One region of the Rossellomorea sp. GAMAL-10_SWC genome, then DNA from elsewhere that is predicted to be linked to it. Evidence: riboswitches for the same ligand, from Rfam matches in the RefSeq annotation. Region 1 holds a riboswitch; each other region holds the start of a gene.

The links. A riboswitch is a leader RNA that binds a small molecule or an ion and turns the genes downstream of it on or off. The one in region 1 is predicted to bind cobalamin.
Region 2: it holds a riboswitch for cobalamin, as region 1 does, so the genes downstream of both, V5E38_RS11955 (ABC transporter substrate-binding protein) here and V5E38_RS08565 ((2Fe-2S) ferredoxin domain-containing protein) in region 1, are expected to answer to the same signal.
Region 3: it holds a riboswitch for cobalamin, as region 1 does, so the genes downstream of both, metE (5-methyltetrahydropteroyltriglutamate--homocysteine S-methyltransferase) here and V5E38_RS08565 ((2Fe-2S) ferredoxin domain-containing protein) in region 1, are expected to answer to the same signal.

What each region holds. Positions count from the first base shown of each region.
Region 1 is NZ_CP144911.1:1,752,813-1,757,878, forward strand. Features, by position in the region: gene V5E38_RS08550 (MGDG synthase family glycosyltransferase) at 1-808, shown strand, start outside; gene V5E38_RS08555 (polysaccharide deacetylase family protein) at 891-1,592, opposite strand; gene V5E38_RS08560 (YbjQ family protein) at 2,011-2,331, shown strand; cobalamin riboswitch at 2,603-2,789, shown strand; cobalamin riboswitch at 2,968-3,149, shown strand; gene V5E38_RS08565 ((2Fe-2S) ferredoxin domain-containing protein) at 3,276-3,659, shown strand; gene cobJ (precorrin-3B C(17)-methyltransferase) at 3,713-5,066, shown strand, end outside.
Region 2 is NZ_CP144911.1:2,428,094-2,433,159, reverse strand. Features, by position in the region: gene V5E38_RS11960 (ATP-binding protein) at 1-1,624, shown strand, start outside; cobalamin riboswitch at 1,770-1,942, shown strand; gene V5E38_RS11955 (ABC transporter substrate-binding protein) at 2,065-3,024, shown strand; gene V5E38_RS11950 (FecCD family ABC transporter permease) at 2,990-4,042, shown strand; gene V5E38_RS11945 (ABC transporter ATP-binding protein) at 4,039-4,824, shown strand; gene V5E38_RS11940 (cob(I)yrinic acid a,c-diamide adenosyltransferase) at 4,854-5,066, shown strand, end outside.
Region 3 is NZ_CP144911.1:1,248,980-1,254,045, forward strand. Features, by position in the region: gene brnQ (branched-chain amino acid transport system II carrier protein) at 1-313, shown strand, start outside; gene V5E38_RS05980 (amino acid permease) at 443-1,831, shown strand; cobalamin riboswitch at 2,097-2,295, shown strand; gene metE (5-methyltetrahydropteroyltriglutamate--homocysteine S-methyltransferase) at 2,443-4,731, shown strand; gene V5E38_RS05990 (acyl-CoA thioesterase) at 4,748-5,066, shown strand, end outside.

The sequences.
Region 1 (5,066 bases):
TCTTCAAAAAGAGAAGCCTGATATTATCATTACTACATTTCCAGTAGGGTCTGTAGCAAAATGGAAGAAATATTCATCACATCCTTGTAAATTATATACAGTTATTACCGATTATTATATTCACCGTTCATGGATTCATAATGAAATCGATCGTTACTATATAGCGACAGAAGGATTAATACATCAGATGGTAAATTTAGGTGTTTCTTTATCGAAAATATTTGTATCTGGTATACCTCTACGACAAGAATTTAAAGAATTAGATTTTTTAAATGAAGGTACAAATAAATCGAAATCAAACGACCAAATCTTAATAGTTGCTGGAGCAGTTGGATTATTAAAGGACGTAGAAAAAATGGCCAAGCAGTTACTTGCTGAAACAAAACTTAATGTAGCAGTTGTCTGTGGCTATAATCGCATACTTTATAATAAATTATGTAAGTTAAATGAAGAATACAAAGACCGCCTACAAGTATTTGGCTACGTAAATAATATACGTAATTTGTATAAAAAATCTGATCTCTTAATTACGAAGCCTGGTGGTATTACATTATCAGAATGTATTGCATGTAATTTACCGACAATCCTATATAAACCAACACCAGGACAAGAAAAAGAGAATTCCAGAATATTTGAAAATGCTGGTGCTTCAGTAACAGTAAAGTCGTTAAATGAATTAACTTTTTATATTAATCGAATTCTTTTCAAATCAAATCATTTAGAACAAATGAAATCATCTTTAACCGCATTAAATAAAGGATTTAGTTCACAATTAATTGTCAATGATATTTTTAGTTCCATTTCTTAAGAGTGTTATGACTAATAACTTTATGAATACGTAAAAACACCACAAGGTAAAGAGTTTCCTTGTGGTGTTTAGTTTTAATAAGCTAATGATCAATCCTAACAAACTGATATTGGTTTTGTAAACAATGTTCAATAAATCTCTCTAACGCTTTTATTGTATGAATAGGAGCATCCTCGTCTGCACCAAATGTATCTCCATTATCATGTAATAAAATAATTGCTCCTGGTTTCGTTTGATTTAACAAAAGACTATAAATGCCTTCACTTCCTTTTTTACTACTCCAATCATTTGCCATTACAGACCATAAAATAATTTTAAGCTTTTTCTGAAATAGAAGTGGAAGTGAAGCTAACCCCCAAGGTGGTCGATAATAAAGTGGGTTATCGTTCGTTATTTTCTTAATAATACTTGCAGTCTTTTTTATTTGATTTTTTAATTGTTTTGGACTGAGAAACCAATTACATTTATGTTTATAATTGTGTATTCCGATTAAGTGACCATCTTCATGTATTCTTTTAATGATCGTAGGATACTTTTCTGCCGCTGAACCTAATACAAAAAAAGTTGCTTTAATCGAATGACTTTGGAGTAAATCTAAAAGTAAATTCGTATAAACTGGATGTGGACCATCATCAAAAGTTAAAGCAATTCGTTTTTGACTTTTAGAATAAACTTGATGGATTGAAAAGAATTTAAATAAACGTGTTAGTAAACTCGGGATTGGTCCATAAAGAATAAATAATAATAATAGTAACCCCCCGATAATGATGAAAATTCTAAGCATAAATTCTCCTTAACTACCTTTAAATAATAATAATCATATAACATTATTATAGTCCAATTTATATTTTGTTGGTAATTAAATGCAGATAATATTATGATAAAATAAAATTGTGCTCTCGAAAAGTGAGTAGATGGTAAAATGAGAATGATTAAAGTTTAGCACTAAATTTATAGATGTAAATAAGAAGTCATCAATTGAAATAGAAAAATCAGTCTCGGAAATTTTAACGAATATTAATTTTCTGAAAAAATGAATTTCTCTTTTGTAAAAAGGGATTAAACCAATTACATAGAATTAATACAATATACGTTTCAAATTTTCCATTTTTAATTAATGAAGTTTAAAAATGGCATTGAAATACATACACAAAATTGGAAAATAATTTTGTGTAAAGAATAAAAATTTTGAGGTGAACATTATGATCGTAGTTACAACTGAAAACATTGAAGGGTATAAACTAGTTGAAGTAAAGGGTCCTGTATTTGGAGTTATTGTACGTAGTAGAGGACTTGGTGGCGATATTTTAGCTGGTCTAAAAAGTCTTGTTGGTGGAGAAATCAAACAATACACTGCAATGCTTGAGGATGCGAGAAAAGAAGCAATGGATCGAATGACTAAAAATGCTAGTGAAATGGATGCAAATGCAATTATCATGATGCGTTTTGATTCAGGTGAAATAGGGCAAAACATGAGTGAAATTGTCGCTTATGGAACGGCAGTAGTAGTCGAGAAAATATAATAAAAAAAGTGCGGACAATTTCACGGACAAGTTTACAAGAAAACCCACGAAGAGTTCTCTTTTTACTTGTCCTTAAATAACAATAAGTTTTAAAAAAAGAAATGAAGATATTTAATTTCTTTTATATCTATAATAATTCAATTACTTAAAAAAGATGAAGTTATTGGAGGATAGCGTTTTCCTTAAAGTAGTTTAATAACCTCTTGAAATATTAATTCTGATAGACTAGAATAATAATATCTAATAAATATCTAATAAATTGAATATTAATTTGTTAACAATTCGTTAAGATGCCTTAGGGCTTAATAGGGAATCTGGAGCATTACCAGAACTGTCCCCGCAACTGTAAGTGTGGACGAAATAGACAAACCACTGAAACGTTTATATGGACGTTACGGGAAGGGTCTAAAGTAGGAAGATACACAAGTCAGGAGACCTGTCTTAGCTTTTAAAGTTTCGATTTCTTCGGGGGTTGAGAAGATGAAACGTTTGGACAAAAAGGATTATTTATTAACTTTCTTTGTGCTGGCGTTTTATCCGTTCAACTTATGTTGAACGGATTTTTTCGTTTTAATGATTCTAAATCATTTTTTTATGCCTATAGTATGCCTCTACAAGAAACAAGTCTTTTTAAAAATTGAATAGATTAGGATTGGTGCACTATGAAAATAGTGCTTAATAGGGAAGTACGGTTTAAATCCGTCACGGTACCCGCCACTGTATGGGGAGTTCATTGCAGATGTCACTGAAGGAATTTGGGAAGACGCAATAGAATGATGAACCTAAGTCAGGAGACCTGCCTTTACCTAATAGCTTCAATCAACCTACGGGAACATAGGTAGAAGTGCTGAACTTACATCGCTATTTTTTTGTGTGTATTTATTCTGCACCCCTATGTCCATAGGGGTGCTTTTTTTATGAAAAAACGAAAGGGAGTATGTTACATGACTACTTGGAATTTACAAGGGACGAAACACCATGTCCTCATTTGTAACGGCAGCAGCTGTATGAGAAAGGGTGGGGAGGAAGCGACACAAGCAATACGGAATGAAATCACCAATTTAAGCTTAGATTCAATCATACATACTACAAGAACGAGATGCAATGGAAGATGTAAGGATGCACCTGTTGCCATCGTCTATCCTTCAGGGACTTGGTATAAAAACGTAACCCCAGAAGTGGGAACTACGATTGTAAAGCGTCATCTGGCTGAAGGCCATTGCCTTCAGGAGCATTCGATCTATCAATATTCCGAAGCTGGATTCATACATCCAGAAGGGTCGGAATGTATCGAAGGAATACAAAAAGCGGTTAAAGAAAAGATTTAACAGCGGATAGTAGCTGGATTCTAGTTTGAAATTGTGGAAGGTGGCGTAATAGTGTGAAAGGTAAATTATTGGTTATTGGTTTTGGCCCTGGTGATGAAAAACATATTACCGGACGGGCAAAGGAAGCCATCCAAGAAAGTGATATCATTATCGGCTACAAAACCTACGTTGATTTAATCAAGGGATTAATAGCCGGAAAGCAAATCATCAGCACAGGAATGACAGAAGAAGTGAGCCGTGCCCAGGAGGCTGTGAAACAAGCTGAGCTCGGTTACACGGTAGCTGTCATTTCGAGCGGTGATGCTGGTGTTTATGGAATGGCAGGACTTGTTTACGAAGTGCTAGTTGAAAAAGGTTGGAAAAAAGAATCAGGGGTAAAAGTGGAGGTGGTCCCTGGCATTTCTGCCATCAACTCCTGTGCTGCTTTATTAGGCGCGCCGGTCATGCATGATGCCTGTACGATTAGCTTAAGTGACCATTTAACACCGTGGAGCTTGATCGAGAAACGAATCGAAGCGGCCGCTCAAGCTGATTTTGTGATTGCCCTATACAATCCAAAAAGCGGGAGAAGAACACGTCAGATCATGGAAGCACAAAAAATTCTATTAAAATACCGCTCGCCAGACACCCCTGTAGGATTGGTAAAGAGTGCCTACCGTGATAGTCAAAAGATCGTCTTAACAAATTTACAAGAAATGTTAGAACATGAAATTGGCATGTTAACTACCGTTTTAATAGGCAACTCTTCAACATTTTTCTACGATGAATTGATGATTACTCCGCGTGGTTATCAGCGGAAGTATACATTAAATCAGGCAATTCAACCTTTGAAACCGCATCAGCGTCTGCAAAAGGAAGCTGAACCATGGGCATTGGAGCAAATGGAAGATGTAATGCCAGTAAACAAGAAACTAGTCACCCCAACCTCTGTGAAAGAGTCGCCAAGAGAGTTGGCTGAGGAAGCCTTGCAAATGATCCTTGGTGAGACCTATGGACAAACCCAAGGTTTAATTGTGAAGCAAGACTTTCAATCTATTTTTGAGGTAGCGGTCAGCCCTGGTGTCGCCAATAAAAAATTTACCGCGCATCAGATGGTCATTCTTTCCGAAATTGTCGGAAAAGAAGGAGTCATGGAATACACACAAGACCATTTTATGAAGCTGCAAATTTTAACCTCTAAGCCTGATGAGATTATTGAAAAACTAACGAGAGCCAACTTTTTGATTGCTCCTGTTGGCGACGTATTAACCGTAAAAGCCTGTGATTTTTGTGACGGAGAAAAGAAGGATTCCATCCCTTATGCCGATGAGCTACAAGAAAGGCTTGGCGGCATGGAACTCCCAAAAGAATTGAAACTTGGTGTGAATGGCTGCGGCATGGCTTGTTATGGAGCCGTAAAAGAAGATA
Region 2 (5,066 bases), 680 kb from region 1:
ATTAATAGAAAATGGTCAACCACTCTCCGATATTGAGTATTTATCAAATAATATTGTTAGTAGATATTCAAGAGTAATCATTTCTATTGACGGTCAAGAGCCATGGTATTCAAATAATACATATGGAATACAGGAGCTACCATTTAAAGAAATTAAAAATGATGAAATCTTAAATAAAACGTTAACTGATCATAAAGAGGTCAGTAAAAGACTTGTTTATGGTGAAAATAGTGAGAGAGAAAAATTAGTAGTAGGTGTTCCATTACATACAAACTCAAAAAATGGAGCTGTATTTATATACCAAACATTACAACCTGTAAAAGTGATGATTCACCAAACGACTAATTTTGTCTTGCTCGCGGCATCGATTGGGATCGTGTTAACAACATTTTTCTCATTCTTTCTTTCTTCTAAAATTACAGCTCCTCTTAGAAAGATGAAAGAAGTTGTAAGTAGTATGACTTCAGGGAATTTTAATGTGAAAGTACCAATCCATTCAAGTGATGAAATTGGAGAACTTGCGTATTCATTTAACAAGATGAGTAAACAATTAAATTTTAATATGAATGCATTAAAACAAGAGAAGGAGAAGGTTTCTAATATTATTACAAGTATGGTAGATGGTGTAATTTCGATTGATAAAGAAGGTCAAATCGTGACATCGAATCCACCAGCTGAACGCTTTTTGAAAATGCTTAATGATGATCAATTTGAAGAACCTTCTTCACTTGTTTTAACGAAGGAACTATTAGATTTATTTGTATTAGTCGTCGAAAGTGAGAAAAAGCAATTTATAGAATTAAATTTCGATCAAGGCAATTGGCAAGTTTTAATGTCGCCTCTTTATAATCAAACAAATATAAGAGGCGTTGTAGCGGTGATTCGTGATGTTACAGAACAAAGACGGTTAGAAAAGATGAGAAAAGATTTTATAGCGCATGTTTCTCATGAACTACGAACGCCTATTTCCTTATTACAAGGTTATAGCGAAGCGATTGTTGATGGTGTAGCAGAATCCAAGGAAGAGATGCAAGAATTGTCACAAATCATTTATGATGAGTCACTTAGAATGGGTCGATTAGTAAATGATTTGTTAGATTTAGCAAGAATGGAGAACGGATTTACTGAATTAAATAGAGACTTCGTTCCTCTAGTACAATTTGTTGATCGGATTTTACGCAAGTTTAAAGGTTTAGCAAAGGAAAAAAATATTAAGTTATTTGGAGAAATCGACAACATTCCGCATTTAAATATCTACATAGATGAGGATCGGATGGAACAGGTTTTTACAAATTTAATTGATAATGCAATAAGACATACAAATGAAAATGGAAGAATTATTGTTTCAGTAAATCAAAATGAAAGATCAACTACATTTAATTTTATTGATTCAGGTGCAGGGATTTCAAAAGAAGATTTACCATTTGTATTTGAACGTTTTTATAAAGCGGATAAAGCTCGTACAAGAGGTAGAAGTGGCACGGGTTTAGGTTTATCAATCGTTAAAAATATTGTAACAGCACATGGTGGATCGATTCAGGTCTATAGTGAAGAAGGACAGGGAACGACATTTAAAGTTAAAATACCGCATAATTTACGAATGAACGAAAAAGATGTAGAGTAATCTTGTTTCATATAAAACATATTACCTTTAAGTTTAGAGACGATATCACTGCAAAACAAACAAAAAACAAAAAAAATTAGTAAAATAATAAACATATAAAGAAAATAATTGAATTCTTACCAAATTTATCTTACGATTGAATTAATGAAATATTGATGAGTTTAGTGCAAGTATTGCTTAAAAGGGAATCTGGTATAATCCAGAACTGTCCCCGCAACTGTAATGTGAACGAAACGAATAGCCACTGTTCTTTAAGAATGGGAAGGTCGGAGTAGGTTGAAACAAAGTCAGTAGACCTGCTAAATTCATCCTTGTTCAATTCTTCGGGGAGTAAGAATTTGAAGCAGCAGTTGCAAGAATTCTTGTATTTATATGTTGTTTCAGCCCCATTCAAAATGAATGGGTTTTTTTATGCTTTCCAAAATAATAGGAGGATTTAAATGAAGAAGTTTTTATCAAGTTTTATCATTATGTTATTGTGTTTAGGATTATTTGGTTGTAATAATGATACCACACAAAAAAAATCGAATGTAAGTAAGAGTGAACAAGCAACTTTTCCAATGACTGTAAAAGATGCAACGAACAAAGAAGTTAGCTTTAAAGAGGCACCTAAAAGAATCGTATCACTTATTCCAAGTAATACTGAAATCTTGTTTTCTATTGGTGATGGCAAGGATGTAGTAGGGGTAACAGATTTTGACAATTATCCAAAAGAAGTAAAATCAATTGATAAAGTTGGCGGAAATAATGCCGATATGACTTATAATGTTGAAAAAATTATTTCATTAAAACCTGATTTAGTTTTAGCGCATGAATCAAGTTTAGGAATTTCTGCTGACGGTTTAGAACAGATCAAACAAGCGGGGATTAATGTTTTTGTTGTAAAAAATGCTGCAACTATTAATGACGTGTATGATACAATTCAACAAGTTGGAGAAATAACGGGAAAAACTGAGCAATCGAAAAAAGTAGTAACTGGTATGAAAACAAAATTAGATGAAATTAGCAAAAAAACAGCTAAAGCAAATACAAATCCAAAGGTTTGGCTTGAAATATCAGGACCACCTGAAATATATACAGCAGGTAAAGGTACGTTCTTAGATGAAATGCTTTCGATTGTTCATGCTAAAAACGTAGCTGAAAGTGAAAAAGGTTGGGTTAAGTATAGTGAGGAATCAGCTATTAAAGCGAATCCTGATGTGATTTTAACTACTTATGGATATTATGTTCCAAATTTAGAAAAAACTGTAATGGCTAGGAAAAACTGGCAAACAGTAAACGCAATTAAAAATCACCGTGTATATGATGTTAATTCAGATACAACATCTAGACCTGGTCCAAGACTTGCAGAGGGAGTCGAAGCAATTGCAAAGGCGGTTTACCCAGAGCTTTATAAATAATACATATTTAATCTTTTTAATTCCATTTATCTTATTAATTTTTTTATTTATTTTAGGGGTTTCGATTGGGTCTACATCGATTCCCTTTTCTTCTATTATTTCTAGCTTTTCAGATGCTCTATTTAAAACTGATTATGTTCCAGCTGATATTCAAACAATTGTCATGAATATACGAGTGCCAAGGGTAATGTTAGCTGGATTAGTCGGTGCTAGCCTTTCGTTGGCAGGTGTTGCATTTCAAGGAATACTTAAAAATCCATTAGCTGATCCTTTTACATTAGGTGTCTCTTCAGGTGCCTCTGTAGGAGCAGTGGTTGTTTTATTTTTTCAAATAAGCTTACCTTTTGTAACTTATTTTACTTTGCCAGTTGTTAGTATATTATTTGGATTTGGAACACTCATCTTATTATTACTATTTGTTCGAAAACTAGATCCATCTCTTAATGTAGAGACAATCATACTAGGTGGCATTATAATAAGTTCGTTTTGTTCTGCATTATTATCATTATTTATAACTTTTTCAAATAATGAATTACGTACAGTAATTGGCTGGTTAATGGGTAATATCGGTGGGAGGGGCATTCAGTACTCTCTTAGTTTATTACCGTTTTTAATCATTTCTTTCTTAATTTTATTTAGTCAAAATAGGCAGCTAGATGCGATGACATTTGGTAGCACAAATGCAAAACATATTGGAATTGATGTAAAAAAATCCACTTATTTAATTTTGTTAACTGGTAGTATTTTGTCTGGTGCAGCAGTAGCTGTTTCTGGAACAATTGGATTTGTAGGATTAGTTGTTCCGCATTTTACTAGAACTTTGGTAGGGCCATTACATAAAAAATTACTTCCATTATCAATGATCAATGGCGCAATATTTTTAATCGGGTCGGACATATTATCAAGAGTTGTATTAGCCCCAAGAGAGTTACCAATCGGGGTAATTACTTCATTAATTGGTGCTCCAATATTTGCATTAATATTACTATCTTTGAAAAGAAATAGGGGAAAAGTATGATTAAATGTCAAGATATCTCATATTCATATGATGGAATTCATACTGATTTGGATGAACTGTCTTATTCTATTAATCAAGGAGAATGGCTAGGAATTATTGGTCCAAATGGGAGTGGAAAGTCAACGTTTTTAAATATTCTTAGTGGACTTTTTAAACCGTCTAAAGGAAATGTCATGTTAGATGGAGAATTTGTATCTAGTATGTCTAATAAACAAATAGCAAAAAAAATTGCTGTTTTATCACAACAAAATTCCTATACATATTCTTATGAGGTAAAAGAAACAGTTAAACTTGGACGTCTTGCTCATTCGTCTTCCTTTTTTCCTAGCTGGTCCACAATCGATGAAACTGCAGTCAATAACGCAATGATGATGACTGGTACTAAGAAGATGGAAAAAAGCCTCATAAATGAAATTAGTGGTGGTGAGCGTCAAAGAGTATTTCTTGCTCAATGCTTTGCTCAGGAAACACCATATATTTTTTTAGACGAACCAAGTAACCATTTAGATTTAATGCATACAATTAAAATTTTAGATGTTTTAAAGGAATTACAAAAACATGAGAATAAAACGATCGTAACTGTTTTTCATGACTTAAATTTAGCAAGTCTTTACTGTGATCGATTAGTAGGATTAAAGGACGGAAAAATTTATATCGAAGGAAAAACAGACTCAGTTTTAAGTGAAGATTTATTAAAAGGTTTATATGACACATCTTTTCAAATTTTAGATAATCCCGAAACAAATAAAAAAGTCATTATTTATAAAAGTAATGTATTGTAAATTAAAATTGAAAAAAGGAGAGATTTTTCATGAAAATTTATACAAAAACTGGGGATAAAGGTCAGACTAGCTTAGTAGGCAAACGAGTTGACAAAGATGATTTAAGGGTAGAGTCATACGGGACAATTGACGAAGTAAATACAATCGTTGGTTACGCAATGACATATTTAGATCATGAAGATACGAGAGATATTTACAATTCACTTCAAAAGATCCAACATGAACTATTTGACTGTGGTGGA
Region 3 (5,066 bases), 500 kb from region 1:
AATGACACTATATCCTATCGCTATATCCTTAATTTTCTTAACATTCTTACACTATACTTTTCAAGGTAGGTCAGAAGTGTATCAAGGTAGTTTGATCTTAACTTTTATTGTGAGTCTATTTGATGGGTTAAACTCAGCTGGAATACAGATTGAAGTAATTCATCATCTTTTCAATAAGTACCTCCCGTTGTATAGTTTAGGTTTAGGTTGGATATTTCCAGCTATTATTGGTGGTTTTATTGGTTATTTTATTAGTATTTTACGTAAGAAAAATAAGAAAAATATTCCTAGTTCAATTCGAAAGATCAGTTAATTATAGGAAGATAGAGCAGGTTTTTAACTGTAAATATTCTAAAGTAAGTTAGTAATGGTTTTAGGGGAGAAGTTTTTAAGTTTGATTCAAAAAGTGACACTTGTTTCATCAGAAAGGGGAGGAAATAGAATGGTACAAAAGGAATTGAAAAAAGGATTGAAAGCGCGCCATATTCAGATGATTGCTTTGGGCGGAACAATCGGTGTAGGTTTATTTATGGGTTCAACGAGTACAATTCATTGGACGGGCCCTTCAGTAATGCTTGCTTATGCAATTTCGGGGATTTTTATCTTCTTCATTATGCGTGCAATGGGGGAAATGCTATACCTAGAGCCAAGTACAGGTTCATTTGCGACATTTGGCCATAAATATATACACCCTTTAGCAGGGTATATGACTGCTTGGAGTAATTGGTTCCAGTGGGTTATTGTTGGAATGTCAGAAATTATTGCAGTTGGGGCATATATGAAATACTGGTTTCCAGACCTACCTGCTTGGATACCAGGAATTATTGCAATTGTGATTCTTGGTGCAGCAAATTTAATTTCCGTTAAATCATTTGGTGAATTTGAATTTTGGTTTGCAATGATTAAAGTCGTTACGATTTTATTAATGATTGTTGCAGGGTTTGGTCTTATTTTCTTCGGTCTTGGAAACGGTGGAAATGCGATTGGACTATCTAACCTTTGGAAAAATGGCGGATTCTTTACAGGTGGTTGGTCAGGTTTCTTCTTTGCACTTTCACTAGTTGTTGGAGCTTATCAAGGCGTTGAATTGATTGGTATTACAGCTGGAGAAGCAGAAAATCCGAAAAAAACATTAAAAGATGCGATTCAAAGTCTTATTTGGCGTATTTTAATTTTCTATATTGGTGCTATTTTTGTAATTGTAACAGTTTTCCCTTGGGATCAACTAAATTCGATTGGTAGCCCGTTTGTTGTAACTTTCGCAAAATTTGGTATTACAGCTGCAGCTGGAATTATTAACTTTGTCGTAATCACTGCTGCATTGTCTGGTTGTAACAGTGGTATTTATAGTGCAGGTCGCATGCTTTATACATTAGGTATAAATGGACAAGCACCAAAATATTTTACAAAAGTCTCAAATAACGGAGTGCCTTTATTTGGTACGTTCGGTGTACTAATTGGTTTAGTAATTGGCGTTATTTTAAATTTTATTGCACCAAAAAACTTATTCGTGTATGTATACAGTGCAAGTGTACTTCCTGGGATGATCCCGTGGTTTGTCATCTTAATTAGTCATATTCGTTTCAGAAAAGTAAAAGGAGATGAAATTAAAAATCATCCTTTTAAAATGCCTTTTGCACCATTTACTAACTACTTAACATTAGCCTATTTAGTTATGGTATTGATCGGTATGTGGTTTAATGATGACACACGCATCTCACTTATTGTAGGGATTATTTTCTTGGCAATCCTTGTCATTTGTTTCTATGCTTTTGGTATCGGAAAACGTGTACCATTAGATGCTCAATCAGATGAAGAAATAGCTAATTAATACATTACTTAGTTTGATGGTAAGATGTTTCTTTGAACATAGCTATTCAATAAAAAAATAAATTTTATAAACAATCAATGCGTTCGTATGATTAGATCAAACAGTAATTAAACTGGATGAGATTAGTATACGAACGCATATTTTAATTACTTGAATTACTAAATCAACAGCATTTATTTAATCCAAAATAAAAATTTTTTTAAAATAGAACGAAAAATAAAAAAATATTTTGACTATTTTTGCATTTTATGACAAAATGATGAAAACTAAATAGTAGGGAATAGGTGTAAATGAAGTTCAAAGTTTGAAATCATTTACTTAAAAGGGAAGTTTGGTTTAATTCCAACACGGTCCCGCCACTGTAATAGAGGAGTAAATAAGAAGATGCCACTTATTAAAATAGGGAAGGCTTTTATTTACAAAGATTCTTAAGTCAGGAGACCTGCCTATTCTAACGACGCTGTTTGACCTACGAGAGATAGGGAGGTGCCTTATGGAAAGAAAGCTTAAGTTAACGTATTCTAATTATTTATGTTTTCCAACTTAAAGGCATTTTTGTCTCTTATGAGATAAAAATGCTTTTTTATTTTAGTTAAAAGGAGAGGGAAAAGATGGTACAAATAAGTAATCTAGGATATCCGAGAATTGGTGAAAATCGTGAATGGAAAAAAACGTTAGAAAGCTTTTGGCAAAAGAAAATTAATCAAGAAGAATTTGAGAAGGAAATGAAATCACTAAGATTAAGCTCAATAAAAAAACAGTACGATTTAGGTGTGGAACTAGTCCCTGTAAATGATTTTACGTTTTATGATCATGTGTTAGATTTTGCTACTATGTTTGGTTGGATTCCTGGTCGATTTGGTGAAATAAATGAAAGACCAAGTCTAGATACGTATTTTGCATTAGCAAGGGGTAGTAAAAACATTGTAGCTTGTGAAATGACGAAATGGTTTAATACAAACTATCACTATATCGTTCCTGAATATCAAAAAGAGAAGCAATCTAAATTGCTATTCAATAAGCCATTAGAAGCATACAAAGAGGCTCTAATTGAGCTTGGTATAAAAACGAAACCTGTCATTCTAGGAATCTATTCATTTGTACAGTTAGCAAAAGGTTACCAGGAAGAAGAAAAACGAAACATAATTAATAAACTAGTAAACCTCTATATACAAATGCTTAAAGAGCTAGAGAATGAAGGTGTTGAGTGGGTACAAATTGATGAACCATGTTTTGTGTTAGAAGAGTCAAGCGAAGATATTCGTTTTATGAAAGAAGTTTATGATCAAATCGCAAAAGCTGTACCTACATTATCAATTATGCTTCAAACTTTCTTTGAAGCAGTTGAACAATATAAAGAACTAATTTCATTCCCAGTATCAGGTATTGGTCTTGATTTTGTTCACGGTAAAGATGGAAATTTAGAGTCGATCCTGAAGTACGGATTTCCAAATGACAAGGTATTAGGCGTAGGAATACTTAATGGGCGTAATATTTGGAGAAATGATTTAAATGATTCCATTGATTTTTTAAATTCTCTTAAAAAAGAAATAAGTCCAAAAGATTGGTGGATTCAACCGTCTTGTAGTTTGCTTCATGTACCAGTTACAAAAGTTGAAGAGAAATTATTAAATGAAACATTGTTCGAGGCATTATCGTTTGCTGATGAAAAATTAGAAGAGTTAGTGATACTAAAAAGTTTATTTATAAACAAAGCGAGCATGTTTGAAAATGAAGTTAAATATGCAAGTAATTGTTTAGTAAATTTAAAACAGCTTAGCAAAAAAAATCATTCAACTAGTAATGAACTGGAATCCATTAATGAAGAAGATTTTAGAAGACCAGTACCATTCCATTTAAGATATCCATTACAAAATAAAGTAATGAATTTACCGATTTTACCAACGACTACAATTGGAAGTTTCCCTCAAACGAAGGAAATTAAACAAATAAGACAGCAATGGCGCAAAGGAACAATTGATGATTCAGAATATATGAATCAAATTAAATTGAAAATTAAAGAGTGGATTGAGATTCAAGAAAATATTGATATGGATGTATTAGTACATGGTGAGTATGAACGTACGGATATGGTTGAATATTTTGGTGAGAAACTAGAGGGATTTGCATTTACGAAAAAAGCATGGGTTCAATCTTATGGATCACGCTGTGTTAAACCGCCAATTATTTTTAGTAAAGTTGAATTTACAAAGCCAATTACTGTAAATGAAACTGAGTATGCACAAAGCTTAACAGCTAAATCAGTCAAAGGAATGTTAACAGGTCCAGTTACAATATTAAATTGGTCGTTTGTTCGTGAGGATCGTACAAGAGAAGAAATAGCAAATGAAATTGCACTAGCTTTACGTAAAGAAGTAAAAGCACTTGAAACGGCTGGCATTTCAATTATTCAAGTTGATGAACCTGCAATTCGAGAAGGTTTACCATTGAAGCAAAAAGATTGGGGTCAATATTTACATTGGGTAACGAGAGCATTTCGTTTAGCTACTTCAAGCGTCCGAAATGAAACACAAATACATACTCATATGTGTTATAGCAATTTTAGCGATATTATGGACACAATTATTGATTTAGATGCAGATGTTATTTCAATTGAACATGCAAGAAGTCATCAAGAATTTTCTACTTATTTAGCTGAGTCCCCTTATCCATTTGGAATTGGTTTAGGCGTGTATGATATTCATAGTCCGAGGGTACCATCGGTTGAGGAAATAGAAGAAAATATTATTAGTTCTTTAAAAGTGTGTGATGCAAATAGATTTTGGGTTAATCCAGACTGTGGTTTAAAGACGCGCAATGAAACTGAGGTAATAGATGCCTTAACAAATATGGTAAAATCTGCGAAAAAAGTTCGAGAAAAATATTATTCAATTATTTAATGATAGGGTGAAATCGATGAGTGGTAGATATGTAAAAGAATCCAGAGTATTTGATAGTAGTAGAATATTTCCAACTGATTTAAATAACCATGGTACATTATTCGGAGGAAAAATGCTTGCCGCTATGGACTTAATTGCCTCCATTTCAGCTACAAAGCATTCAAGAATGGAATGTGTAACCGCATCGATGGATTCAGTAGAATTTTTATGTCCAGTTCGTGAAAGTGACTGCATTTATTATGAATCGTTCGTGATCTTAACGGGCTCAAGCTCAATGGAAGTATTTGTTCGAGCTACTGCCGAAGACCTACTTTCAGGTGAAAAAAGAGTTGCTG